Regions from separate parts of the Macrococcus armenti genome, predicted to be linked through region 3. Evidence: predicted binding sites of a transcription regulator. Region 3 holds the regulator's gene; each other region holds the start of a gene.
What was found. Region 3 encodes NrdR, which represses ribonucleotide reductase genes. Its sites were predicted from a motif close to AACACNATATATNGTGTT; they were not measured.

Region 1: a site for NrdR is predicted at 4,011-4,028, ahead of nrdD (anaerobic ribonucleoside-triphosphate reductase). Genes of this name have one in related genera too.
Region 2: a site for NrdR is predicted at 3,102-3,119, ahead of nrdI (class Ib ribonucleoside-diphosphate reductase assembly flavoprotein NrdI). Genes of this name have one in related genera too.

What each region holds. Positions count from the first base shown of each region.
Region 1 is NZ_CP083608.1:2,032,063-2,040,518, forward strand. Features, by position in the region: gene LAU42_RS10855 (LysM peptidoglycan-binding domain-containing protein) at 1-428, opposite strand, end outside; gene trhA (PAQR family membrane homeostasis protein TrhA) at 859-1,527, shown strand; gene LAU42_RS10865 (hypothetical protein) at 1,563-2,111, opposite strand; gene LAU42_RS10870 (hypothetical protein) at 2,575-2,751, opposite strand; gene LAU42_RS10875 (hypothetical protein) at 2,854-3,858, opposite strand; gene nrdD (anaerobic ribonucleoside-triphosphate reductase) at 4,085-5,920, shown strand; gene nrdG (anaerobic ribonucleoside-triphosphate reductase activating protein) at 5,917-6,399, shown strand; gene LAU42_RS10890 (class I SAM-dependent methyltransferase) at 6,423-7,154, opposite strand; gene LAU42_RS10895 (alpha/beta fold hydrolase) at 7,168-7,944, opposite strand; gene LAU42_RS10900 (hypothetical protein) at 7,956-8,456, opposite strand, start outside.
Region 2 is NZ_CP083608.1:515,797-524,252, reverse strand. Features, by position in the region: gene nrdF (class 1b ribonucleoside-diphosphate reductase subunit beta) at 1-457, opposite strand, end outside; gene nrdE (class 1b ribonucleoside-diphosphate reductase subunit alpha) at 521-2,626, opposite strand; gene nrdI (class Ib ribonucleoside-diphosphate reductase assembly flavoprotein NrdI) at 2,589-2,978, opposite strand; gene LAU42_RS02835 (DMT family transporter) at 3,329-4,186, shown strand; gene queF (preQ(1) synthase) at 4,193-4,693, shown strand; gene LAU42_RS02825 (peptide MFS transporter) at 4,838-6,352, shown strand; gene LAU42_RS02820 (peptide MFS transporter) at 6,615-8,126, shown strand; gene LAU42_RS02815 (diacylglycerol/lipid kinase family protein) at 8,215-8,456, shown strand, end outside.
Region 3 is NZ_CP083608.1:1,441,058-1,449,513, forward strand. Features, by position in the region: gene thrS (threonine--tRNA ligase) at 1-95, opposite strand, end outside; gene dnaI (primosomal protein DnaI) at 411-1,331, opposite strand; gene LAU42_RS07570 (replicative helicase loading/DNA remodeling protein DnaB) at 1,331-2,674, opposite strand; gene nrdR (transcriptional regulator NrdR) at 2,683-3,147, opposite strand; gene LAU42_RS07580 (DMT family transporter) at 3,346-3,663, opposite strand; gene LAU42_RS07585 (DMT family transporter) at 3,660-3,980, opposite strand; gene LAU42_RS07590 (glyceraldehyde-3-phosphate dehydrogenase) at 4,053-5,063, opposite strand; gene coaE (dephospho-CoA kinase) at 5,177-5,767, opposite strand; gene mutM (bifunctional DNA-formamidopyrimidine glycosylase/DNA-(apurinic or apyrimidinic site) lyase) at 5,776-6,648, opposite strand; gene polA (DNA polymerase I) at 6,657-8,456, opposite strand, start outside.

The sequences.
Region 1 (8,456 bases), 590 kb from region 3:
GCACTTACAGTTGTACCAGATACTTTTAAACGCTGGCCAGGGAAAATTAAATAACCATTTAAGTTATTCAAACGCATAATTTCGTTTACGGACGTGTTATAACGATTTGCGATTAATGATAAACTATCCCCCGCTACTACCTTATATGTACTTCCTGATTGCGATGCCGGGCGATTATTTGATTGAACAACTACAGGTCTAGTATTGCTCGCTGAACCAGATATCTTTAATGATTGATTCGGGAAAATCAAGTTTGAAGATAAGTTATTTAACGACTTTAGTTGCGCAACTGAAATATTGTATTGATTTGCGATTGACCAAAGCGATTCTCCAGCGCTAACTTTATGTTCCGCTGCGTCTGCCTGATAAGAATATGCAGTAGCAGCTGCAGTAGCTGTCGTAGCTGCAAAGAGTAATTTCTTCTTCATACGCGTCCTCCATTGATATTAATGTTTATAAAATATGATAGTTACATTATTACATAAAAAACATGCTTGTTATATTACAATTTGCTATCAATTTTATTATTTTAAACTTTTTTATGCTTTTTCTGATATTCACGATTTATTTGATAAATCTATTGATACATCACCTTTTACCTATATCTAACTTAAATATCCCGCATATTCCTTTATAATTTCACTTTACAAAAAAACAACAATATTTACACATCATAAAAGCTTATACACATTGATATAAAAGCTTTCCAAACATTTTTTTACAAATTTCTTTTTAAAATTGTTTTTTTGTAATATTTCTGAAACATTTCAGCATGATTCATTAATATATCACTTCATATTAAGTAATAAAATTATAATCATGTTATAATTGTAACTACTAATTATTAAGGATGGTTATATGAAACCTACAGCACCTAAATACAATTTTAGTGATATTAAGCAACTTAAGTTTGGTGAAGAAATCGGTAATTCTGTTTCACACGGGGTTCCTGCTTTATTAATATTAATCTCACTGCCTTATTTCGCAGTTAAATCGTATATTCAGCATGATGCCATGTTCTCATTTGGTATCAGCGTATTTTTAATCAGCATATTTTTAATGTTTATTTCATCTGCAATTTATCATTTAATGCCACCTAAATCTATTCACAAATTTGTAATGCGCATTATAGACCACGCTATGATTTACATCGCTATTGCCGGTACATATACACCTGTAGCACTCAATTTAGTTGGTGGATCACTTGGCATTTCTATTATGATAATTCAATGGACAATTACAATTGCTGGAATTATTTACAAATCTACAGCGAAGCATGTAAATCCAAAAGTAAGCCTCGCACTCTATTTAATTATGGGATGGCTAGGTGTGATCCTCTTCCCTTCATTAATTACTAAAGCTAGCGTAACGTTTATACTATTAATAATTGCTGGTGGATTGATGTATACAATCGGTGCATGGTTTTATGCCCAGAAAAATAGACACTATTTCCATATGATTTGGCATTTTTTTATAATATTAGGTGCGCTCTGTCACTTTATCGCATTGTTATATTTCATTAAATAAAAGAAGCTGCGAATAATTACGCAGCTTCTTTTATTTTATTCACCGACAAGCATGCCTGTCTGTTTATAAACTTTGAATGTTTGAATTAAATATTTAGTGTTCTTGTCCATCGCCTTCACTTTAAAGTAAGGTCCACTAGCATCTTCCTCATCATTACCCGCAACAAGTATTACCTCATAATTTGGATTTTCTTTCGTGAGACGCTCCATATGATTGCTTCGTACCATTTCGATTGCAATATTAACATCATTCACTTGTTTTTTGTCTGTACTACCATCATGTCGTTCTGCTGGTTGCTCTGTTGTATTATCTTTAACTTCTTGTTTTACTTCTTCAGTTTTTGACTCAGTAGTACTCGGCTCTTGTACTGGCGCTTGATCAGACTCTTGGTTAACCGATTGAGATTCTGTAGAAGGTTCCTGTTTTGGTTGCTGAACGATTTCTTGTTTGCTTTCTTTTTTCTTATTTACGTTATCTTCTTGCTTATGCGTCTCCGTTGACGACTTTGAAGTTTCTTTAACTTCTTGACCACATGCTACTAATAGTAAAACGACACAAAGCGATATATACTTAATAAACTTCATAATATTCCTCCATAAAATTTAATCTATATTGACACAATTATTTAATGTGATAATTATCACTTCTATATATTGTGCAATATTATATTTTTATATTAACGTATTATTTTTGCATATTACATGCTATATTCATATTAATAGTATAGGAGGTGCCTACATATAGAAGCTTTAAAAGATTATGAAATATTCGATCGTTATAGTAATAAATGGACTTGTTCCATTTATAAGAACACACTTTATAAAGAATCGCCTTCATTCATGAGATTACGATGTAGTGCACTCAATTACAACCGAATCATGGAAACGAATAATGACACTTATACATTACTCAGACTGCTACGGTATATAACGGTTTACTTAGACAAACTTCAATATATTAGTCATGATACTAATAGCCTGGTCGAAGTATCTCCATTACCGAAAGACTAAGACGCTTTTCGATTATCAATCGTAAAGCGCTTTTTATTTAAGCACCAAAAAAAAGCGAGCCGAATAACACTAATAATATAAAGTCAAAAACATGCCTAAACATGTTTTCTTTAAATGCATTACGATCTAAACTATCTAATAATCCTAATATTAATAATGCAGCAAATGAAAGCACTATAAATAAATTAAGATTTACTTGCATTACCAACTGCATAATTATCATGAATATAACAGTAATATTTAATATATTATATACACGATTCCAAACAGTCACATTTGTTTTATTCAATAACTTCTCCTCCTGTTACTTTATAGACTACTTTTTCTTTTTTCTTTTTTTCTTTTTTTGTTTCAGTTGCACCACTTTTCGTACTCTTTTCACTTCTTTCTTATTACCATTCAGCGACCATAAACGTGAATCCATCAATGCCGCTTCAATAAGTTTTCTAAGTATCGAATGATCTTGTATTTCTAAAAATCCATTTTTCTCAATATGTTCTATATGTTGGATGATGTAATTAGGTGTATTATTGGCACGTAACCCAAAGATTATTGTATTAACAATTAATTCAGCAGTATAAGTACCTTTATATTGTTCTGTCACAGCCGATGTCAAGAATTTTTTGAGACTATCTATAGCACTCGATGGCTCAACATAGTATGGATCATTATACTTAAAAAACGCCTCTTTCGTTGCTGGTTCATAATAACGATGATTATGCGTTAATTTTTTTAAGTCTATATTAATATCTGTAAGGTCTTTATGTTTAACACTGTTGTCAATAATAAGGTCCGCATACTCTGGTAGTAATTTTGTGATATCATCAGCAACTTCAAGCTCACTCATCTGAAATTGTTCGTATTTAACACCTAACTTACTTAATTGTTTCAAGCTCACAAATCCATATAAATTTAATGCGCTATGATAAAATTCAATACGCTTCATTTCTTCTATCATTTCCTCATGGCGCTCTATATAATTTTTAAAATGCGCTTTAACATCTTTAGGGATTACAAGATGTTCATCTGATTCTGGATAGAATAGGAACAATGTATCCGGAATATCACGATTAAAAGTTGTAACGTTACTTTCACCATTTGCAAGCTCAAAAAATACTAGCTTATAATCACTCGTTAAACACTTTAGTAATTTATTAAGTAATGTATCATCTGCAAAATATTCATCTTGTATTAATGCAATAAGCGCTTCTTTGTTTTTAGACGAGTATCCTTTTATTTCATAATTTCTGCAAATAGTTTTAAGCGATTCTTTAGACAATGATTCTAAGTACCATTCAAGTTTCTGAACTGTATGTTCCATATATACCTCCATGTGTTGTGTTCTTTTCATCTATATATGCAAACTTAATTAATTGTACCAAAGATTACACAATATATAAAATTTATATTTTTATCTCACGTAAAATTTTTTAATTTTTGACGAATTGTTGTATATATTGTGAAACTCAAAAAAACACTATATATAGTGTTATTATAGTTTACGTACACAACATATAGAAAATAGGAGTGTTAATATGTATAAATCTATAGAAAGTTTACAAGATGATCTTACGCATTTAATCAATGCATCAAGTGACGTCATACACGAGAATGCTAATAAAGATCCGAAACGCTTCACTACGATGCGTGACTTGACTGCTGGTACTGTCGCACGTAACATCGGATTAAATATGCTACCTGAGCATGTACGACGCGCACATAGAAACGGAGAGATTCACTTTCATGATTTGGATTATCATCCTTATCATCCGATGACAAACTGCTGCTTAATTGATGTAGCACATATGTTAAAAAATGGCTTCATTATCGGAAACGCACATGTTAAACCACCACAATCAATTCAAACAGCGGCCGCACAAATTAGCCAGATTATTGCGAATGTAAGCAGCAGCCAGTATGGTGGCTGTTCAATTGATCGCATCGATGAAGTGCTGAGTCGCTATGCACATCTTAATGCTTTGAAACATACACGCGATGCAGAACAATTCGTTTTACCACAATTACAAGAAGATTATGTTATGAGAATGACAGAAAAAGATATATATGATGCAATGCAATCACTGGAGTACGAAATCAATACTTTATATACAAGTAATGGCCAGACACCTTTTGTAACATTCGGATTCGGACTTGGTACGGATATATATGCTAAGATGATTCAGCGCGCAATACTCAATATTCGTATAGAAGGACTCGGCAAAGAGAAAGTAACTGCAATATTTCCTAAACTTGTATTCAGCATTAAAGATGGCGTCAATTTAAAATCAGCAGATCCGAATTACGACATTAAACAACTTGCACTGCAATGTTCATCAAAAAGGATGTACCCGGACATATTGAATTATAAGGCGCTAACCCAATTAATTGGTGACTTTAAAGTACCGATGGGCTGCCGTAGTTTCTTAAATTTATATGAAGAAGAAGGAAAGGCTGTTAATAGTGGTCGCTGTAATTTAGGTGTTACGACGTTGAATCTTCCAAGAATTGCTTTAGAAGCAAAGCATACAGAACAGTTCATGTCCTTATTAAAAGAGCGTTTAGAAATTGTTAAAGATGCATGTTTATATCGTATTCATCGCCTGAAAGATGCTACTCCTGAAAATGCACCGATACTTTATCAGCACGGTGCATTCAGTAAATCACTCTGTCCAGATGATGATATTATGCAACTTTTCACACAAAGACGAGCAACGATAAGTATCGGATATATCGGACTATATGAAGTCGGTACGGTTTTATTCCATCCGAACTGGGAAGCAGATGAGGTGGCTTTATCCTTTATAGAAAACGTATTGATAACGATGAAACAGTATGCAGCACAATTAACAAAGCAGTATAACATACAGTTCAGTATATATGGTACGCCAAGCGAATCACTCACACATCGTTTCTGCACTTTAGATTACGAAAAGTTCGGAGAGATTGAACATGTAACGGATAAAGGATATTACACGAACTCCTTCCACTACGATACGAGAAAGAAAGTTACTCCTTTTGAAAAGCTGACATTCGAACAGCGCTTTGCAAAACATTCATTAGGCGGCTTCATTCATTATTGTGAATATCCTGACTTAAAACATAATTTAAAAGCACTTGAGACAGTATGGGATTATTCATACGATAAAGTCGGATACTTAGGAACGAACTTACCGATTGATAAATGTTTTGAGTGTGGATTTGAAGGAGAATTCAATGCTACTGAACATGGTTTTATGTGTCCACAATGCCATAATACGAATCCTGAGACGACAGATGTGATTAAACGTACATGCGGTTACTTAGGTCAACCATTGAAACGACCGATGATTAAAGGACGCCATAAAGAAATACAATCTCGCGTTAAACATATGGATGCATTATGAGCAACATCGCAAAGATAATGCCAGCCTCTATGGTTGATGGTGAAGGTGTGCGCGTCAGCGTATATATTTCAGGGTGCAGCTTTCACTGTCCCGGTTGTTACAATGCAAGTATATGGGATTTTAATAAAGGGACACCTTGCTCCGATGTGCTTATACAGGAAATTATGACGCTGCTCGATCACGACTATATACAGGGACTTTCCATACTTGGTGGAGAACCATTGCAGAATATTGAACTCACACGACAACTCGTACGCGCAGTACGTGAAAATTTTGGACACCGTAAAGATATATGGCTCTGGTCCGGCTATATGATTGAATGGATATTACACTCTCCATATGCACAGCTGTTAGACGAAATCGATGTCCTTATCGATGGTCCTTTTGTACAGTCACTATACAGACATCACTTGAAATTTAGAGGGTCATTAAATCAGAGAATACATTATTTAACGAAAAAAGGAGCCCCGTTTGAATGACATTCGAACGAGGCTTTGTTTTATTACTTTCTTCTAGCTGATATGATTAACATCATCGGTCGACGTAGTTCATGCTTCATCTCTGGATCCTCTTCAGTCATACGTTCAGATGGTTCCGGTTCCTCAATGCCTTTTATAACAAAGTTGTTATCAATGAGCACGCTTAAGTAATGCGATAACGTACGGTGGTATTTACGAACTTCCTCCCCTAAGAAATTCGTTTCACGTTCACCTTCCTTATAATAGTTATCGACCGGCCAGTGCAATTTATTCCCCGCTTCATCATACACCCATTCTTCTGAACCTTCCGCTGTGTATACAGGATGTTCAATACTGAATATAAATGTACCATTGATTGTCAGCACTTCTTTTACTTGTTCTACCACGTCTTTGAATGATGGCATATAGTGTATCGCAAGTGAACTCATTACAACTTCAAACTCATGTGGCTCAAAGTCAAGTTCATCCATAGACTGTTCAAGAAATGTAATCTTATGTGCATCTGGTTGTGTTGCTGCACGTGCTAACATTTTCTCTGATACATCAATTCCGACTACTTTAGATGCACCGGATTCTACTGCATACTGACAATGCCAGCCGTAACCACAGCCTAGATCCAGTACAGCACGGCCTTCTAAGTCCGGCATCATCGCTTTGAACGATTCCCATTCTCCGGCAGCTTCTAGGCCGTACTTCGAACGTTCCATCTCGCTATATTTTTGAAATAAGGTGTCGTCATCATATTGTTTATCCATATTGTTTTCCCCTTTATTGTTCACTGAAAAAATCTAATACTTCATTTTCAAAACGTTCTTTCTCTTCAAACAGCATCGCATGACCACTATTTAAAAACGTAATCAAACGACTATTACCGATTACTTGATGAATAAACTGTGCTTCATCTTGAGGTACTAACTCATCGTACTTTCCGTTTAATATTAGCGTCGGTGCGTTGATGCTTTTAAAGTCATCTACATTAAAATCTATCGTAGAAAGAATTACTGCATTCTCTTCTTTATCCGTTAAACCCGTTGCAGTATCCGTCATGCGTTTATAATACTTTTTCACGAGTTTAATGTCATGATACATGTAATCCATCAATACTTCATTACGCTGTTTACGTGATAATGTACGGAGTATACTCGCATACTTCTCGTGAAATTTCTGTTCAGCTTCATAGTAGCTATACTTACCGATACTCATTAAAACGAGACGATTTACATAGCTCGGATACTTCGCAGCGATTGTACCTGCTACCATTGCACCGAGGCCAAAACCGATAAAGTGTGCCTGTTTGATAAACAACTTATCAAGCACAGAAAGTACATCTTCTATATAGCCCTCCATATTAATTGCCGTCGGTTTATCAGATCTCCCGTGACCACGTAAGTCAATTTTAATGAGTTGATACTCCTTAAATGCATCGTTAAATGATTCAAACATTGATGTATTCATAAATTGACCATGCAGCATTACAACCGGGTATCCTTTACCTCTAATTGTAAAATGGATTGCTACATCATTATTTGTTAATGCTAATTCCATATGCCACCTCTTTATCTTTTTATTTTAGCAAATTCGTATACATCAGATGATTCATCGTATGTATAATCCTCTTCATACTCAACCGTCTTAATTGTACAGTTGTTATGAATTACAACACGTGTCCCGCGAACAATATCTGCAACTATGTTCTCAACAGTAACTTCAATCCCATCCAGCTCACGTACAGATAATTTAGACGCTGTATCTTTGAATAATAGTTTCTCACGTTCTGCTTTCACGGTTATATTGCTACCGTTTACATAACGAATATTACTTGATTCTGCAACGATAATTTCAATGTCCTGTGCCGTTAAATCATTATCCAGTTGTATTGATCCCGTTGATTTAAATTGTTCTGCATTCATAGGACCACGTGCAACAAGTACACCTTTCGAATGTAATTGTGCCGTATGCAGTCCTTCGTTTAACTTAAAATTCCCTTTATTTTCTACGTTTGCAGCAATAACGTTATTGCCTGCTGCAACTTCTGCTGTACTATCAATAGTCATTTC
Region 2 (8,456 bases), 930 kb from region 3:
CCATATACTGATCATAAATAGATGCATCTTTGTCCCACAACTTATGATATCTTGATACGATTTTTTCTGATTTGAATTTTAAATGTGGCTCATTAACAACCCAGTTATCCAATAAGTCATTCGTTTCTGAAGATGGTAGTAACGTTGTAAATATATGTGAATAACTTTTCGCATGAATTTGCTCCATCATACCCATAAATGAATATACAGCTTTCTTTCTTAAATCTTTCGTATGTAATCCAATAAGTGGCATACCATCGTCTGCCTGATGCGTGTCTAATCCAGTAAGTCCTGCAAGCGCATGATTAAATGTAAACTTCTCATCATCAGTTAACTCTTTCCAGCTTGCGATATCTTTTGATACTTTAAATTCGGATTCTACCCACATTTGTGAGATGTTCTGTCTCCAGAACATATTCGTCATATCTTCTTGTGTATTCCAGTTTACAGCTATCATAATTTCAGTCCTTTTTATTGTTATACATATTTTAAAGGCTGATTTCTCAGCCTTTAATATTGATTAAATTGCACAGCTTGTACATTCTTCAACACTTAGTAATTTATTTCTTGTGTAATAAAGTGACTTTAATCCTTTATGATGCGCATAAACATAAAGTCTTGCAAGCTCTCTCGTAGATATATCACTATTTACAAATAAAATCGTACTGATTCCCTGATCCACATGTTCCTGAATCGTTGCAATTAGATCAATCAACTTCATTTGATCCGTATTAAATGCTGACTTGTAGAACCACATCGTCTCAGGCGATAAGAATGGCATCGGATAGAATGTTTCAGCATTACCATATGTTCTACGCTCAATTTGATCAACAATCGGCATTACAGAACTCGTTGCATTTTGTACATACGAAATGCTTTGTGTTGGCGCAATCGCTAAACGATATGCATGGAATAAACCGTTCTTCATTACTTTATCCTTTAAGTCTGCCCAATCTTGTGGAGATGGCATATCGATGCCTTCAAATAATGCAGTTACTTTGTCAGATTTCGGACGGAAGTCTGTTGCAACGTATTTATCAAAATACTTACCAGATGCATAATCTGATTTTTCAAAGTCAGCAAACGTTTCGTTACGTTCCATTGCAATTTCCATAGAACGTTGTAACGAATAGAAGTTCAGCATCATAAAGAATGTTGCTGCAAACTCTTTCGCTTCCTCTGATTCATAACCGATTTGGTTTTTAGCTAAATAGCCATGCAGGTTCATAACCCCTAAACCAACCGAATGTAACTCACGGTTCGCTTTCGCGACACCTGGTGCATTTTTAATATCCGCTTCATCACTAACAGTAGTGAGCGCATCCATTCCAATATGAACAGAGTCTTTAAACTTCTTAGATTCCATTACATTTACAATATTCAGCGAGCCTAAGTTACATGAAATATCGCGTTTAATTTCATCATCTGTACCATAATCATTAATGATTGAAGTTTCTTGTAACTGGAATATTTCCGTACATAAGTTACTCATTTTAATTTGACCAATATTAGAATTTGCATGTACTTTATTCGCATTATCTTTAAACATTAAGTATGGATATCCTGATTGAAGTTGTGTTTGTGCGATCAAGTTTAACATTTCACGCGCATCTTTAGATTTCTTCATAATATTCGGATTTTGTACAAGCTCGTCATACATCTCATCAATATTTAAGTCATCTAACGTAATACCATATTCTCTTTCTACTGTATGAGGTGCAAACATAAAGAAGTCTTTACCTTCCTTAGCAAGATCAAAGAACTTGCTCGGTACGATTAATCCAGTTGAAATCGTAGATAAACGTAAATCTTCATCAGCATTAACTTTCTTAGTATCTAAAAACTCCAGCACATCATAGTGGAAAATGTTTAAGTAAACAGCCCCTGCACCTGGACGTTGTCCAAGCTGATCTGCATAACTGAATCCACCTTCAAGTGCTTTTGCTACAGGTAATACTCCTTTAGCAACACCTTTAATGCCTTTAATTGCTTCACCACGTGCACGTAACTTAGATAAGTTAATCGCAACTCCACCGCCAATTTTTGATAATTGCTTTGCAGTTGAATCAATATAGTTAATAGAATTCAAACTATCATCTACTTCCAGTAGGAAACAAGAAACGAGTTCGCCACGTCTTGCGCGACCTGCGTTTAAAAATGTTGGTGTTGCAGGTTGGTAACGCTGTTCGATCATCGCTGAAATTAATTGCTTAGCTTTTTCAACGTCACCTTTAGCTAAATATAAACTTACAATAATAACGTGTTGTTTATAATCTTCTAAATACTGCTGTTTATCATTTGTCTTTAGTGCATAATCTTTGAAGAATTTACTTGCTGACATGTAACTTGCAAAATTAAAAGGAATGCTTTCTGCAAAGTTGATAATCGTATTCAAATCATCTTCACTATATTCCTTGAATAAATCATAGTAAAAATCCTGTTCAACAAGATACTTAAGTCGTGCGATAGGAGAATCAAATGTTATCGTCTTGTCCTTAATTTCTTCTAAGTAAACTTTAAGTGCTTCCTGGTCTTTCTCAATATCAAAAAAACCGTCTTCTCGACGCTTCGTCACCTGGTTATTTAATTCAATATGATTGTACTGTTTCTCTTGTGCGATTTTCACTTATTCCTTCCACCTTTATCATAAATTCTTTAACGTCTTTTTCATTGCCATGTAATTCAAACTTCATTAATAAAGGCACATGATACGTCGTGCTAATTAAGTCTCCTGCACGGCCAAAATTCTGCCCCCAGTTTCTATTACCACTCGCTGCAACAGCTATTAAGTTCGTGCGATGTCGATCCAGAAACTGTTTTACTTGGTCTGGAATCTCGCCAAACCCTATCGTTCCTGTTACAATGATATATGGCTCGTTAATACCCTCTGCCTGTTCAAGCGGCAGTGTATTTGCATATTTAGTTTTCTGAATAAAGCGTCTCACATTACCAGTTAGCGAATAATAGACGATCAGCATAATATCACTCCTCTCGTTTAAGAGCAGCATATGTTATGACAGTATAAACAAACTACTCAAAAATCTATGTATTATCCTATTGACTTTTATCTATTCGCAAGTATTGTGTTCGCCTCTGAACCGAACACAAGATATAGTGGTTCGTTTTTGAATAACCACAACATATACGACTAATTATAGCATTTATAAGGGTCTTTTCAATGTTTAAACCTTGTAATTTTATAAATTTTAGGGGTTGACTTTTTTATAACTCGAGCAACCTATTGATACTACTCAGTTTGAATATCGAAAGAAATTTTGTACATAAATTCTTGAAATTATATTCACACTTTTCATAAAGGAGCATTCAATTGAACAATAAAATTAAAGGTATATTATGGTTAATTGCAGCATCTATCGGATTTAGTTTAATGGGTGCATTTGTTAAATTATCTGGTGACCTGCCTGTCATTCAGAAATCACTTTTTCGAAATATTATCGGGATGATACTCCCCCTTTACTTTGTATATAAATACAGAGCGCCTTTATTCGGGCATAAAGAGAATCAAGGAACACTTATATTACGAAGTTTATTCGGACTTATCGGTGTGCTACTAAATTACTATGCGATAGATCGCATGGTGCTGAGTGACGCAGATATGCTCAATAAACTAAGTCCTTTCTTCACGATTATATTCTGCGCGTTCTTCTTAAAGGAATATATAAGACGTTATCAGATGATTAGTATGGTCATCGCATTTATCGGTGCACTGTTTATCATTAAGCCAAATTTCAGTTCAGATATGTTTATCGCAATTATCGGTGTGCTCGGTGCAATGTTTGCAGGATTGGCTTATACAACATTACGTGTTCTCGGTTCGAAAGAGAAATTTTATACGACTGTGTTTTATTTTTCTTTCGTATCAACGCTTGTACTTATTCCACTTACATTGCTGACATATGAGCCGATGACAAATGTTCAAATCATTTATCTTATATTATCTGGTGTATTTGCGACACTCGGGCAATTCGGACTAACAATCGCATATAGTTATGCTCCGGCAAAAGATATTTCAATTTTCTTTTATACAACAGTGTTATTCAGTGCAATTATAGGGTTTATATTATTTAATGAAACACCGGACTTACTTAGTTACCTTGGATATATTATAATATTCTTTGCGAGTTACTATATGTTCGTCAAAGCAAAAGTAAAACAGGTTCAATAGGAGGCTATTATGTCAGGAAGACAAAAAGAAGAATTACAGGATATTACGTTACTTGGGAATCAGAACAATAAATATTTATATGAATATGACTCATCTATTCTCGAGTCATTTGAAAACAAACATCAAGGTCGTGACTATTTCGTTAAATTTAATTGCCCAGAGTTCACTAGTTTATGCCCAATTACAGGACAACCTGACTTCGCTGCAATTTATATCAGCTATATCCCAAACATTAAAATGGTTGAATCAAAGTCATTAAAACTATACTTATTCAGTTTTAGAAACCACGGAGATTTTCATGAAGACTGTATAAATATTATCATGAATGATTTAATCGAACTTATGGACCCACACTACATTGAAGTTTGGGGTAAGTTCACTCCACGTGGCGGCATTTCAATTGATCCATATACAAATTACGGACGTCCGGGAACGAAGTACGAAGATATGGCGCAATACCGCTTAATGAATCATGATTTATACCCTGAAACGATAACGAATCGATAAGTTCAAACAAATATTAAGAAAGTATTAACAACTGATTACAAGACGTAGTTGTTAATACTTTTTTTAAAATTTGAATTGTCTAAATATTCATTTAGGTGTACAATATTATTTTGTTATAGCATTTCAATCGAGAGGGGAAAAAATATGTCTCAACATACAAGAGAAGAAATTGTAAACAGTATGCCGAGAACGGGATTCTTCGGGCACCCTAAAGGTTTGTTTACATTAATGGTTACTGAATTCTGGGAACGTTTCAGTTATTATGGAATGAAAGCAATATTAGTTTATTACTTATATTATTCTGTTAAAGATGGCGGTTTCGGATTACCGGATGCATTAGCTTTACAAATCGTATCGATATATGGTGCGATGATTTATATGAGTGGTGTTGTAGGAGGATGGCTAGCTGACCGTTTTATCGGAACACGAAAAGCGATATTATATGGTGCCATTCTGATTATGATTGGTCATATATTATTATCTTTGCCGAACAACTTTACGTTATTACTTGTTGCACTTTTATTTATTATATTAGGAACAGGATTACTTAAACCGAATATTTCTTCAAACGTCGGAGAAATTTATGAGAAAAATGACCCGAAAGTAGATGCTGCATTTACACTATTTGTAATGTCAATTAACTTAGGGGCATTCATTTCACCATTAATCGTTGGTTGGTTACAGAAGAATGTCGGCTTCCATTACGGTTTCGCTGTCGCAGCTGTCGGTATGTTCTTCGGGTTAATCGTTTATGTATTACGTGCAAAACCTACTTTAGGTTTATCAGGACTGGATATTCCAAACCCTGTAACACCTGAAGAGAAAAAGAAAACAATTAGCTTTGTATCAGCAATTGTTATCGCCTTTGTTATTTATTTCATATTCGCGCAACTTACTGGCAACTTAAACTTACAATCATTTATGTCACTCGTAACAGCGCTTGGTATTGGTTTACCAGCAGTTTACTTTATTATGATGTTTGTATCTAAAAAGACAACATCTGAAGAAAAATCACGTGTTGCAGCTTATATTCCATTATTTTTAGCATCGGTTGTTTTCTGGTCAATACAGGAGCAAGGTTCAACAATTCTTGCTGCTTTTGCCGATAAAAATACACAGTTAGATTTAGCTAAAGTGACAAATGGTGCAATTAACTTTGTAATTCCACCAGCATGGTTCCAATCATTAAACCCATTATTTATTGTAACTTTAGCACCATTATTTGCTTGGTTATGGGTAAAACTTGGTCGATTTAATCCACCAACTGTTGTTAAGTTTAGTATTGCATTATTTTTAGCAGGCTTCAGTTATGTCGTAATGGTTTATCCATTAACACATAATGGAGACACATTGATGAATCCAGCATGGTTAGTTTTAAGCTATTTGCTCGTAACGATGGCAGAACTTTGTTTATCACCCACTGGTTTATCAGTAACAACGAAACTTGCACCTAGCGCATTTACATCTCAAATGATGAGTGTATGGTTCTTATCAAATACAGTTGCGCAATTATTTAATGGTCAAGTACTTGTTAAATATTATGATACTGTTAATAACGCAACATACTTCGGTAACATCGGTATGGTTACAATTGGATTAGGTGTCGTATTACTAATAGTAAGTCCATTTATGAAACGTTTTATGAAAGGCGTTCATTAATATCAACCACGAAATGATATAAATTCATTTCGTGGTTTCTTAATTTAGATAAAATATATATTTTACTAATATTTTATTTTTAATTTTTAATATATAAAACTAAATTTAAAAACGCTATCATATCAATACTTTAAGTGCAATTTTTTATTTTTTAAATATTCCGTCTTTTAAAAAAGTTATTGAATGAAATTGATTAAGTGATAAAATTATATATTGAAATAACATTAATTTTCAGAATTTTTTTATTACGGAAGGTGAAGAGATGAGAACGATGAAATATTCTCGTGAAGAGATGGTAGAAAGTGTACCGCAAACAGGATTCTTTGGTCACCCTAAAGGACTAGGTATTTTATTCTTTGTTGAGTTTTGGGAACGTTTTAGTTATTACGGTATGCGTGCAATATTAATTTATTATATGTATGACACGGTTGCTAACGGTGGTCTTGGAATGGATAAGACGACTGCAGCAAGTATCGGTTCTATGTATGGTTCATTAATCTTTATGACAGGTATATTCGGTGGATGGATTGCGGATAGATTAATCGGTTCACGTAAAGCATTACTATATGGTGCGACATTGATCATGCTTGGTCACGTTGCTATGAGTTTACCATTCGGTATTCCGGCATTTTTAGCTTCAATGTTTTTAATTATCGTTGGTTCGGGTTTAATGAAACCTAATATTTCTAATGTCGTTGGTGGATTATACCATAAAAACGATAGCCGTATGGACGGTGGATTTGTAATTTTCTATATGTCTGTTAACATGGGTGCATTTTTATCACCACTTGTTGTTGGAGCATTACAGAAAAATTATAACTATCATATCGGATTTTTAGCAGCAGCAATCGGTATGGCACTTGCATTAATCGTCTACGTTATCTTTAACCGTAAATCTCTTGGATTAGTAGGTGTTGAACCAACACACTTACTTGTTGGAGAAGAGAAAAAGAAATATGCAAGAAATATCGGTATCGCATCGGTTGCATTAATCATCATTATTGCTATAACGTTATCAATGGGAATTTTAACATTTAACACATTCTCATTCGTTGTTACAATTTTAGGTGTTGCATTACCAATTATATACTGGACAACAATGTACAGAAGTAAAGACGTTACAAATACAGAACGCTCAAGATTACTTGCGTATATTCCATTATTCTTAACGAGTGTCATGTTCTGGGTAATTCAGGAGCAAGGTGCAAATACGTTAGCATTATTTGCAGCTGAACGTACACAACTTGATTTAAAACCTTTATTAGGGATTGATTACAAAATACCAGCAGCGTTCTTCCAGTCATTAAACCCAATGTTTATCGTACTGTTAGCGCCTGTTCTATCAGCCTTATGGGTAAAACTTGGTAAACGTAATCCAACGACACCATTCAAATTTACTTTAGGGATATTATTCGCCGGTTTAAGTTTCTTAGTTATGATTGTGCCATTAACTCAATCAGGCACACAACTTATCAATCCATTATGGCTCGTATTATCATTCTTACTATGTGTTATTGGAGAGTTATGTTTATCACCAACTGGTTCTTCAGTATCTGTTAAACTTGCACCTGTTGCATTTAACTCTCAAATGCTAAGTTTATGGTTCTTATCAAATGCGACAGCGCAAGGTTTAAATGCACAGTTCGTTAAACTGATCGAACCGCTTGGATATACAAAGTACTTCATGTTTATCGGTGCAATTGCAATGACACTATTTGTTATTGTACTCATCAGCAACAAATGGATTTCTAAAAAAATGGAAGGCATCCATTAATAAAACACAGTGCATATGCACTGTGTTTTATTTTGTAGTTTTGAGGTATAAGAATAAGACAAAACAATTCATAATTAGAGGTGTCGATATGGAAACATATAATAATGGGATTTTGTTCTATCATGACAAAGCCGGTCAAGGTGATGTTCATGAAATTATCGGTGAAGTGACAAAGCCGTTATCGAAGATGATTCACCACTTGACGGTTTACCGTAGTTTAGAGCAAGGTGAAATTTATCAGTTACTTACCGAAACGAAGCAACAGTATGATATTTATTTAATACTCGGGGGAGACGGAACCGTACACGAACTCATAAACGGCATGATTGA
Region 3 (8,456 bases):
CCTGGACTGATTGAAGCAGCTATCGCTTCAGTCGTAATACCACGCTCAAATTGTTTTACATTACCATCTGGAAACTTAACATTAATTTCACTCATTGTATACGCCTCACTTTTTATTTATTTAACAACAAAAAAGACCCCATCCCAAAAAGGGACGAAGTCTATTCGCGGTACCACCCTAATTACTGATTACTCAGCAACTCTGCATAAGATAACGGTCTTGAGCCGGATAGTGATTAACTACCATTCAAATAAGGGAGTAACATGTGATATTAATTACTGATTCACACCACCATCAGCTCTCTATAAATTAATGTGTCACTGTCATATCCTTAAGATGTTTTTATATAAACGAATGTATTTGTTGTTTGATATATATTATTATACACATTTCGTTGCAATTTTCAAATTTTATTTTTCTCTTCTGTAATTTTTTCCGTCTAACATATAAGCATCACTTAACGTTTCGATGCGTTCCATTATACGGCGTGCTTTCGTTAGTTCAGATCCTTGTTTCGTCATCGATAAATGATGCGACAGTTCTTTAAAGTCAAAGTTTGAACTGAAAAACGTCGGCATATTATTCATCATACGATGATTTAAAATCGGCCCAAGCACTTCGTCACGCACCCATGGCGTTAAATCTTCAGCACCGATATCATCTAACATTAACACCGGTGTATTTTTCACACGATTTAACCGTTCATTATATGTACCATCTTTAAACCCATTTTTAAGTTCACGTATAAATTCAGGAAAGTAAAGTAGCGTCGTATAAATATATCGCTCTTTTAATTCATTGGCAATCGCACCTAATATAAACGATTTCCCTGTACCGAATGGTCCATGAATATACATCCCTTTCGTATCATTGCCTTTTGCGATATCGATACAGACTTTATTCGCTTGACGCACGATATCTATACGACCTTTATTATCAAGATGAATATTCGAAAGTTTTGCATTTAGCACATCTTTAGGCATATGTATTGCTGTAATAAACTGTTTCATCTTCTGTGCTTCATCATAGGCAAGTTTAGATGGACATGGTAAGTGTCTGATTTTTATTCTATTGTTTTCAATATAAAGTTCAGGTGTATGACCCGGCACAAAGTTTTTACATTGACCGAAAGACTCACATTCACTGCACATTTTAGATGAATCTTTGAATTCCTGAAGGACAGTTAAATCATTATCAATCATCTTATCTGTTACGTCATTCGCTTCAATGAACGCTTTTATTTCCGGTTCATTTATCGTTTCTAATTTAATGCTTTCAATTCGTTTAAAGATATCACTGTTCGCATTTAATATCGACCCCATATGCTTCATTACTTATCCTCCTCCCATGATTGTTTCAGTTCTTCCATTAATTTCTGTCGTTCTTTTTCTAAATCAACATTATCTTGTTCTCGTGTTTCTGTCTTATGATTATCTTCTTCCAGCAGCCACTTCGGTGTCATTTCTTTTTGAACTGTATTTTGTTTATTAAAAGTATTTGTTCGTTTATTCGATTTTTCTTTTTTCTTCTGTTCAAAAGATTTTACATAATTATATGCTGCTTCACTACTTGTTAATTTCTGCTTTTTCCAGTTTGACGCGATTTCTTCAATATAGCTTTGCGGGAGTTTCATATCATTTGTAAACATGACATACTGAAGGAGTATATTCATGACGCCAAATGGTAGCTGCTCACGTTCAAGAATGGATTCAATCATACGTTTTTGCTTAATCGTCGGCTCCGATTTACTGAATGATGTCAGCATATCAATCGGGCTCGTCGTATCCATCAGCTCGAACCACGTAAGTTTCGTTTCTGGTTCTTCATGCTGCGTTTTTTGCAGTGTAAGTTGCGGAAGTTTCCCGTCGTGTTCAATCTGATAAAAATCTCTTGCATTTTTGCGCAAGTCTTCATGGGATATTTTCTGATCACTTGTTAGTGATTTCAATATAATCCCGCGCATATCATGAGCTGCAATATCATACAATGTCGCCAGCTGCACAATTAAATGACGTGTCGCTTTAGGGAGCTGACTTTTCGTAATTAAGTTCTGTGCGAGAAGCATTTCAAGTAAATCGAAGTCAAATGTATGCTGATGTACAGGAATCCCGTATGATTCATTTTGTTTCACAATATGTTCATTACCTTCAAAAACGACTTTATCAGGTGTTTTCGGTGTACCGAATACATCCATGTACTTAACCGATACATCCTGGTAACCATCTAAATTAAACATTTCATTACAAAATCTTGCCTTCAGTTGCTGGTATCGCGGTTTACCAACTTGCTGGAACAAAAACACCGACAACATCGGATCATTAAAAAACTGTGTTGGCATTACAGGTGCTATCAATTTATAAACAAACTTCTGATTATCCTCAATACGCATATATGTTTTAAGCAATCCAATTGCTTCTAATCGTTTACGAACAACTTCAAAGTGCGCTAAATTCATCTTCAGCTCACTTAATATAATGTAATGATTAAGTACACCGCTCGTCTGCTCATATCCTGTCAGAAACTGACGTAGAAATTGATATACACCGATACATTCAACACCAATCAGTGGCGTATATAAAGTCGACAATACATCTTCAGTAACTTGTGTTGCGACATAATTACTTATAACAATAAATTCATCCGTTCCATTAAGTTCAGTAAAATAACGTTCCATTAAGGCACCTACTTTTTGTTCTTATCATTTAATATATCCGTCATCGTACGGAGCAGTTGATCGACATCTTTAAACTCTTTATATACTGAAGCGAATCGTACATATGAAACTTGGTCCAGATGCATTAAATGATCCATGACAATCTCACCTATATCTACAGATGAAATTTCAGTTTCACCCTTTTCTCTTAATGCATTTTCAACAGCATCTGTAATCTGCTCAAGCGACTCATATGGAACGGGACGTTTTTCACATGCACGTACTAAACCATGCACAATTTTATCGCGATTAAACGCCTGTCTCGTACCATCTTTTTTAACGACGATGAGCGGTTGTAATTCTATACGTTCAAATGTCGTAAAGCGCGTACCACATTGTTCACATTCACGACGCCTTCTAATTGCATTTACATCATCTGCGTGTCTTGAATCTACTACTTTCGATTGATTATAACTGCATTTCGGACATTTCAAGACAATCACCTCATTTTATAATTCTATAATTTATATACATTAAAATTTAATTTTTTCACGCTCAAATACTATATGATTATCTCTCAATTATACATTATCATATATATTAACTAAACCTTTAAGTTTACACCGGCTATTATTCGAAGTTATTAAAACAGAGGATTATTACATAAAAAAAGAGACAATTGAATGTCTCATTTAACTTAATAATTTTAATCCTATTGTTGCTCCGAGAATGACTGCAATACAAAGTAAACGCATCGGGTTTTTAGATTCCTTATAAAACACAATACCAATTAGTGTTCCACCTACAGCACCGATTCCGGTCCAGATAGCATATGCTGTACTCATCGTAATGCCTTGTAAGGACAGCGATAAGAAAAATAGACTAAACCCAAACGTAATTATTAAGTATACAATATAAATACGCTGATTATGCTTCGCATACATATTCATCCATAATACACCCAGCATTTCGCATAAACCTGCAACGACAAGATATATCCAGAAAATCATACTGTCTCCTCCTCTGTCGCAAGCTTAAGTCCGATAACGCCTAATATAAGAATTGTAATTAATAATACTTTCTGCCATCCGAGTGGCACTTCATAAACTGCTACATCAACAACCGTTACGAGTGTTGCCCCGAGTCCTACAAATATTGAATAAGCTGTTCCGACAGGTAAATACTTTGTCGCATTTAATAATAAATAAAAACTGCACGTCACACTCACTAAAGTGATCAACCATTCGACTGCGCTATCAGCATGCGCTAACCCGATAACCCACCCAGTTTCAAACAGTGCAGCAAGAATAAGTTTAATCCAGTTCATCATTACCTCCTATGTCATACTTATAAAGAATAACATAAAAGGCCGTCCAAATAAATTGGACGGCGTTTATACTTATTTCTTTAATTGTTCACCCATTAATGCCGCAAGTTCAACGACACGTGTTGAGTAACCCCACTCATTATCGTACCAAGATAATACTTTAACTTTCGTACCTTCCATCACAATTGTTGATAAACCATCAACGATTGAGCTATGTGGATTTGTGTTAAAGTCTACAGATACAAGTGGCTCATATGTTACATCTAAAATACCTTTTAATTCATTATCTGCAGAAGCTTTAAGCGCATCATTTAATTCTTCAACAGTTACTTCTTTTTCTAAATCTACAACTAAGTCAACTAATGAAACGTTTGTTGTCGGTACACGTAAAGCCATACCGTGCAGTTTACCTTGTAATTCAGGTAAAACAAGTGCTAATGCTTTAGCTGCACCTGTTGATGTCGGGATAATACTTTGTGCACATGCACGCGCACGACGTAAATCTTTATGTGGATTATCTAAATTCTTCTGATCGTTTGTATAAGCATGAACCGTTGTCATTAAACCATTCTTAATACCGAATTTATCGTTTAATACTTTCGCAACAGGCGCTAAACAGTTTGTCGTACAAGATGCATTTGAAATAACGTCATATTTCTCAACATCTAATTGTGCACAGTTAACACCGCGAACGATTGTTTGAACATTTCCTTTACCTGGAGCAGTTAATAGTACTTTTTTAGCACCTGCTTTAATATGTGCTGCTGCTTTTTCAGCATCATTAAATTTACCTGTCGCTTCAATTACGATATCGATGTTCATTTCTTTCCAAGGTAATAATTCAGGATTACGTTCAGATACTAATTCAATTTTCTTGCCATCTACAAGTAAACCATTCTCAGTTGGTTCAATATTAAGTTCAAACTTACCATGAGTAGTATCATATTTCGTTAAATGAGCTAATGTTTCAGGTGGGTAGCTTGCATTAATTGCTACAACCTCTAAATTATCATCTAATAATGCTGCACGAAATACCATTCTTCCGATTCTTCCTAGCCCATTAATTGCTACTCTTGTCTTCATTAAATAATCTCCCCTTCAAAGTGTTATACTAATACTTAGCATTAGTATATCACAATGAAAGCGCTTGTGAAGAGCAATTTTTACAAAATAAATAATTTTAATTTTTCGAAAATTTATATTGATGTATACTTCCTGATTAAACTGTCCAGTTGTTGATATAACGCGCATAAATCATCACTATTATCAATTACGACATCTGCCTTTTTTCGTTTATCTTCCATCGGCATCTGACTATTAATACGTGCATCTGCTTCTGACTCACTTAAATTGTTACGTTCCATTAATCTTGACTTCTGTATATAGTATGGCACATATACGACCCATACTTCATCAACAGTATGTTCAAGATGATTCTCATATAGTAACGGAATATCCATAATAACAGCTTTTCCTCGTTTCAATGCTGCGTCTTTTTCTTCGTCCATAATATTTCGAACGATCGGATGAACAATCTGATTCAGTATTTCACGCTTTTCTTTGTCGTTAAATATAATTGAACCGAGTAGCTTACGATTCAATGTGCCATCTTCATTTAAGGTACCGGGAAATGCTTCAGAAATTTGCTGTAACCCGTTTGACCCTTTCTCAACAGCTTTACGTGCTGCAATATCAGCATCTATTACTGCAAACCCATGTTCACTTAAATAATTTGCTACCGTCGTTTTACCGCTTGCAATTCCACCTGTTAAACCAATGACTGTCATAGTGCCCCCTACTTTTGACAATGCGTACAGTAATGTGTATTTCTCGTAGCAATGACTTTTGTCGTAATTGCATGTCCACAAGTACCGCACACTTTTTTGCCATATACATTAAATCTGTTCTGCATCGTACCGCTCTCACCTTCGGCATTACGATAATCCGAAATCGTAGATCCTCCGTAACGTATACCTTCTTCCAGCACAAACACAATTTTTTCATATAGTAATAACTTTTGTTTCTTACTTAATGCTTTTACTTTAGTATTCGGATTAATACGGGCAAGGTGTAACGCCTCACACGCATAAATATTCCCACAGCCACTTACTACTGAGTGCAGCATAATGACTTGTTTGATCGGTTTATTCTGATACTTCTGTAATAATAATTGGGATAAATAATGTGCCTGACCTTCTGCGCTAAATGGTTCAGGTGCAATTTGTGCATTGAATGTTTCAAACATTGCTTCATCCATCATTCTGAGTTCACCGAACCTTCTGATATCTGAATAGATGAGTTTATTACCATCGTTTAAAGAAAATGCAGCATGCCAATGTTTTCTATAATTTAAAACTGGAATCGATTCGATTGATGATACAACAAAATATGCGCCGGTCATCCCGAGATGACCGACCATATACTGAATATTTTCTCTGTTTATTAATTTAAAGATAATATATTTGCTGCGTCTAAAAACACTGTCAATTCGGTAATTTACACACATATCAGTAAATTGTTCAATCGTTGTTCCTTTAATAATTGTTGCTTTATTATTTGCTTTACCAGAATGTACTGCATCTGAAAACTGCACATCATTTATGATTAAATTCGTAATGCGCGGTTCTATACCACGCTTCACATGTTCTACTTCAGGTAATTCAGGCATAATTCCTCCTACTTCGCCTCGTACCAACTCTCCCCTGAATTATATTCAACTTCGAGTGGTACGTCTAAATCCATTGCGTTTTCCATAATATTTTTTACGAACAAACTAAATGCTTCAAGTTCTGCTTTAGGCACTTCAAAGATTAATTCATCATGTACTTGTAATAATAATCGCGCTTTAAAGTCTGTTGCTTTAACTTGTTCATTGTAATGCACCATCGCAAGTTTAATAATATCTGCTGCACTACCTTGAATCGGTGTATTCATTGCTGTACGTTCCGCAAATCCTCTTAAGTTGAAGTTACGACTCGTAATATCAGGAATATAACGGCGTCTATTAAGCAACGTCGTCACATAACCGTTTTGTTTCGCTTCCTGAATGATATCGTTCATATACGCTTTTACATTTGGGAAACTTTCCAGATAATTATCGATAAATTCCTGTGCCGCTTTTCGCGTTATTCCTAAACTCTGACTTAATCCATAATCACTGATTCCGTATACAATACCGAAGTTTACAGCCTTTGCCTGACGACGCATATTGCTTGTAACATCCTCTTTACTGACATCGAAGACTTTCATCGCTGTTTTCGTATGAATATCAATGCCTTGATTAAAAGCGTCAAGCATTCCTTTATCACCAGTAATATGTGCGAGAACGCGAAGTTCAATTTGTGAATAATCCGCTGCAAATATAACAGAATCTGGTTCGCTTGGCACAAATGCTTTTCTTATCTTTCTACCTTCATCCAGTCTGACTGGTATGTTCTGTAAGTTCGGATCAATTGATGACAGTCGTCCTGTCTGTGCAATAACTTGATTGAATCGCGTATGAATTTTTCCATCTTCTCCGATTAGTTTCTGCAAACCTTCAACATATGTTGACTGTAACTTAGATAATGTTCTGTAAAGTAATATATCTTCGATTATCGGATGTTTACCTATTAACGATTCCAGTACATCTACCGCTGTTGAATAACCTGTTTTCGTTTTCTTCTTTTTCGGTGAATCGAGCGCTAAATCTTCAAATAACACAACTCCAAGCTGTTTCGGAGAATTAATATTAAATGTGCTACCAGCATGATTGTGAATACGTGTAACAAGTTCATCAAGACGCACTTGTATTTCATTCTGCATATCCTTTAACGTCTCTTTGTTCACTTTAATACCTTGCATTTCCATTTCAGCAAGTACTAAAGCAAGCGGAAGTTCAAGTTCGGTTAATAATTCAAGCTGTTCCAGTTCTTTTAACTTTTCTATCTGAATCGGTGTTACTTCATGAATCGCATTTACTTCTGCTGCGATATGTTTGAATAATATGTGCTGTTCTGGCACATGCATCTTTGCACCTTTACCAAATATCATTTCGTCAGATTCAACATAATGCACGTTATGCAATTGGGCGCTTTGTGCAACATCGATAATTTTAAGCGCAGGATCTAGTAAGTAAGTAGCAAGCATCATACAGTGCGCAATACCTTGAATTTCAATGTTCAGTCTATTGAACAGTACTTTCGTTTCCTTCGCATCATAAACAAATTTATTAACATCGCTGCTTTTCAAAGCTTCTATAAATGAAGTGTTGTGCACTAATGCATCAGGTTCAACGACAAATGTCTCACCTTGAACGCATATTCCAACACCTATAATTTCATTTTTTAAGTAATTATCCTGAAAACAGCGAATGCGTATATCCATCGACTGTACACTAGAGAAATCAAACGAATTGAATGCCTCATTAATGATAATTTCCTTCTCTTCCTTAACTTGTGTCGTGGAATCGAGCTGCTCTAACATTTGTTTAAAGTC